One region of the Bradyrhizobium sp. DN3 genome, then DNA from elsewhere that is predicted to be linked to it. Evidence: riboswitches for the same ligand, from Rfam matches in the RefSeq annotation. Region 1 holds a riboswitch; the other holds the start of a gene.
The links. Region 1 has a riboswitch for S-adenosylmethionine ahead of metX (homoserine O-acetyltransferase MetX). Riboswitches for the same ligand answer to the same signal wherever they lie in the genome.
Positions count from the first base shown of each region.

Region 1 (2,395 bases):
TCAGGGCAGCCTTGATTTTGTCGATGCTGGTCGCGCTCGTGACCGAGACCAGCAATGCCGCGCCGTCGAAGGCGGTATCGGGCACTGCCACGATCTCGGCAAGCGGCGACAGCGCGCGCGCGACCTCGGCGTTCCACCCGGAGACGCGCACGCTGAAGGTCTCGACCTCCGTCACCAGGGCGCTGTCGGCGACGCGCGAGATCGCGAACACCGGCAGTGCGGCCGGATGGTCGGCGCGCTCGACGAACGGCATCCGCGCGATGATCTTGGGCGCGCCGTCGGCTTCCAGCTCCAGCCACCACGGCGTGCGGCTCGAGGTCGCCGAAACGAGCGCCAGGTCGCCCTTGGATTTCGCCACCGCCTCCACCGCGGCCTGCGCGCTGAAATGGGCGACGTAAGGCACGGTGAAGCCGAAATGAAAGCGCGCGGAATCTCGCATGGCCGGCTCGCTCACCGAGATGTCGGCATGCACGGAGAAAGGCGCCTGCACATAGGTGAAGGTCGAGATGATGACGCGCCAGATGCTCTCGACCGTGTCGAGCGGCAGGATGCCGCGATGGCGCTGCACGAGGTCACGCATCATGGCGGCCTCACGCGCCGGGCGGAACGCCGAGCCGACTTCCTGGGTCTGCTTCACCTGGATTAGACGGTCGATGATGTCGCCGCGCTGCATCAGGAGGCGATGCATGCCCTCGTCGATCGCGTCGATCTCCTTGCGCAATTCCTGAAGCGATGGTGGCGCGGGCGGACGTTGGGACATGACTGACAAAGAGCTGTTGAGAGGTGCCGATCCGCAAAAGCGGTCAGCTGCGGTCTATCCTGATTAGGCAGGATAGGCAGCGAAAGCAAAGAGAAATGACGGCCTTTTCGATCGACCGCTCGGAGGCAAATCCGGTTGATCCGGGCCGCGACTTGACGAAAACCGCCCCAGACGGTAGTTTTTGCCTGTTCCGTGGTCATTTGAGCCGGCCGGCTTGCAGCCACGTTAAAAAACTCGCTAAACAGGCCGGGGACGCTTCCGATCCCGGCCGAACCTATCGTTCAGGCCGGGTTTTTCATGGCCTGATGTCACTGCGGTCTGAAGTCCGATCGCAAACGAGGTCGATGGTCAAAATGGGTAGCGTCAAGTCGATACCGAGTCCTGCGATCAGCACCGATGATCGGTCGCACGAGGTCGATCATCCGAGTTCGCAGGTTATGTATTTCGGCGCCGATCAACCGCTACGGCTCGATTGCGGCATCGATCTGTCGCCGTTCCAGATCGCCTACCAGACCTATGGCGAATTGAACGCCGATCGCTCCAACGCCGTTCTGATCTGCCATGCGCTGACCGGCGACCAGCATGTCGCCAATGTGCATCCCGTCACCGGCAAGCCCGGCTGGTGGGAGACGCTGGTCGGCCCCGGTCGACCCATTGATCCCAAGCACTACTTCATCATCTGCTCCAACGTGATCGGCGGCTGCATGGGCTCGACCGGGCCGGCATCGATCAATCCCGCCACGGGCAAGGTCTGGGGCCTCGATTTCCCTGTCATCACCATTCCCGACATGGTGCGCGCGCAGGCGATGCTGATCGACCGGCTCGGCATCGACACGCTGTTCGCGGTCGTGGGCGGGTCGATGGGTGGCATGCAGGTGCTGCAATGGACCGCGGCCTATCCTGCTCGCGTGTACTCCGCACTGGCGATTGCTTGCTCGACGCGGCACTCGGCGCAGAACATCGCGTTCCACGAGCTCGGCCGCCAGGCCGTGATGGCCGATCCCGACTGGCACAATGGCGGCTATGCCGACCGCGGCATCCATCCGCATCGCGGCCTCGCGGTGGCACGCATGGCGGCGCACATCACCTATCTCTCCGACGCCGCGCTGCATCGCAAGTTCGGCCGCCGCATGCAGGACCGTGAGCTGCCGACCTTCTCGTTCGATGCCGACTTCCAGGTCGAGTCCTATCTGCGCTACCAGGGCTCGTCCTTTGTCGAGCGCTTCGACGCCAACTCGTATCTGTATCTGACACGCGCGATGGATTATTTCGACATCGCCGCCGATCATGGCGGCGTGCTGGCGAAGGCGTTCGCCGGCATCAAGACCCGCTTCTGCGTGGTCTCCTTCACCAGCGACTGGCTGTTCCCGACCTCGGAATCGCGCGCGCTGGTGCACGCGCTGAACGCGTCGAGTGCTCGGGTGTCGTTCGCCGAGATCGAGACCGATCGCGGTCACGACGCCTTCCTGCTCGACGTGCCCGAATTCTTCGACATCTCGCGTGCCTTCCTGCAATCGGCAGGCAAGGCACGCGGTCTCGACGGCAAAGGTGGCTAAGATGTCGGTACAGGAAGTGCTGCCGTTGAATGGCGTTGCGGCCGGGCCGTCCGGTCAGTTTCGCGCCGACCATCGGCTC
Region 1 covers NZ_JAULLN010000022.1:57,219-59,613, forward strand. Annotated here, with positions in the region: gene AAE027_RS28555 (chorismate mutase) at 1-760, opposite strand, end outside; SAM riboswitch at 943-1,022, shown strand; gene metX (homoserine O-acetyltransferase MetX) at 1,114-2,316, shown strand; gene metW (methionine biosynthesis protein MetW) at 2,318-2,395, shown strand, end outside.

Region 2 (2,395 bases), on a different contig from region 1:
CCACAAGCGAGAGAACTCCCGGATTACGCTCGCGCTCCATCCGGGCTACAGGATCGGGCTACACCCGAAAATGCTTCGATAGTTTGAGGCCCTGCGCCTGGTAGTTGGAGCCGATGCGCTGGCCGTACATCGCATCGGGGCGGGCCAGCATCTTCTCGTAGACGAGGCGGCCGACGATCTGGCCGTGTTCGAGAATGAAGGGTACTTCGCGCGAGCGCACCTCCAGCACGGCGCGCGCGCCTTGCCCGCCCGCACCGGCATAGCCGAAGCCGGGATCGAAAAATCCGGCATAGTGCACGCGGAATTCGCCGACCAAGGGATCGAACGGCACCATCTCGGCGGCGTAGTCGGGCGGGACCTGCACAGCTTCCTTGGAGGCGAGGATGTAGAACTCGCCGGGATCGAGGATCAGGCTGCCGTCGGGGCGGGCCGAGATCGGCTCCCAGAAATCCTCTACCGCATAGCCGGAGCGGCGGTCGACGTCGACGACGCCGGTGTGGCGCTTGGCGCGATAACCGACGAAGCCATTCGCTTTCTCACCCGACAGGTCGACAGAGACGGCAACGCCGCCGGAGAGATCGGCATCGTCGATGTCGACCAGGCGCTCGGCGGCATGCAGCGCATCGAGCTCGTCGGCATTGAGGATGGCGTCGCCGGTGCGGAAGCGCACCTGCGACAGGCGTGAGCCCTCGCGCACCAGCACCGGAAACGTCTTCGGGCTGATCTCGGCATAGAGCGGGCCATGATAGCCGGCGCCGATCATGTCGAAGCGGCGGGTACCATCGGCGATCACGCGGGTGAAGACGTCGAGCCGGCCGGTCGAGCTCTTGGGGTTCGCGGCCGCGACGATCTCCGGCGGCAGCGCGAGGCTTTCCAGCAGCGGCACGATGTAGACGCAATTGGTCTCGAGCACCGCGCCGTCGGCCAGGCTGAACTCGTGCAGCTTCAATTCGTCGATGCGTTCGGCGACGGTGGCGCCGGGACCGGGCAGGAAGCTGGCACGGACGCGATAGGCGATGTCGCCGAGGCGCAAATCGAGGCTTGCCGGCTGGATCTGGCTTTCGACGAAGTCGTACGCGGGCAGGATGAGCCCCGCCTCCGCCATCGCCGCGATCATGCGGTCGGGCAGGATACCATTGGCGTCGGCAGCGACCGTGAACGTCAACCGGGGATCCTCAGCAAGGGGCAACGCATCCCGATATACGGGAAATACTAGCCTTTTACGGCTATCCGATGGACGCCTTGACGGAAAGGGCATTGCGGAATATGAGCATCACTTATCCCGTGGTGATTTGAGCCGGCCGGCTTGCAGCCACGTTAAATAAGTCGCTAAACAGGCCGGGGACCTCTGTGATCCCGGCCCGTGGAGATATCCAGGCCGGTTTTTTTGTGACCGTTCTCGCTCGACGGTCATGTCGGAGGGTCCTATGTCGAAGTCGCCTGCCACCTACCGTCCCGAAACCCGCCTGGTCCATTCCGGGACCCTGCGCTCGCAATATGGCGAGACCTCGGAGGCGCTGTTCCTGACGCAAGGGTACGTCTACAACAGCGCCGAGGAGTGCGAGGCGCGGTTCAAGGGCGAGGACCCGGGCTTCATCTATTCGCGCTACTCCAATCCGACCATCGCGATGTTCGAGCGCCGCATGATCGAGCTCGAAGGCGCCGAGGCGGCCCGCTCGGCGGCCACCGGCATGGCGGCGGTGACGACCGCGATCCTGGCGCCGCTGAAGGCGGGCGACCATGTGGTCGCTTCGCGGGCGCTGTTCGGCTCGTGCCTCTATGTGGTGCAGGATTTGCTGCCGCGCTACGGCATCGAGACCACGCTGGTCGACGGGCTCGATCTCGGCCAGTGGCAGCGGGCGCTCAAGCCCAACACCAAGACGTTCTTCCTGGAGAGCCCGACCAATCCGACGCTCGATGTGCTCGACATCCCCGGCATCGCCGAGATCGCGCACAGGGGCGGTGCGCGGCTCGTCGTCGACAACGTGTTCGCAACGCCGATCTGGCAGAGCCCGCTCGCGCTCGGGGCCGATGTCGTGGTCTATTCGGCGACCAAGCACATCGACGGCCAGGGCCGCTGTCTGGGCGGCATCATCCTGTCCTCGGAAGCCTTCATCGCCGAGCACATCCACAATTTCATGCGCCAGACCGGCCCGTCGATCTCGCCGTTCAACGCCTGGGTCCTGCTCAAGGGCCTTGAGACATTGGGCGTTCGCGTGCGCGCGCAGACCGATACCGCGGCGCGCATTGCCGAGGTGCTGGCCAGCCATCCGAAGATCTCGCGGCTGGTCTATCCCGGCCGCGCCGATCATCCGCAGGCGGCGCTGGTGAAGAAGCAGATGCGCGGCGGCTCGACGCTGGTCGGCTTCGAGGTCAAGGGCGGCAAGCAGGCCGC
Region 2 covers NZ_JAULLN010000068.1:276-2,670, reverse strand. Annotated here, with positions in the region: gene AAE027_RS39305 (2'-deoxycytidine 5'-triphosphate deaminase) at 59-1,165, opposite strand; SAM riboswitch at 1,275-1,354, shown strand; gene AAE027_RS39300 (O-succinylhomoserine sulfhydrylase) at 1,428-2,395, shown strand, end outside.
Region 2: linked by a shared signal. The riboswitch ahead of AAE027_RS39300 (O-succinylhomoserine sulfhydrylase) and the one ahead of metX (homoserine O-acetyltransferase MetX) in region 1 are both predicted to bind S-adenosylmethionine.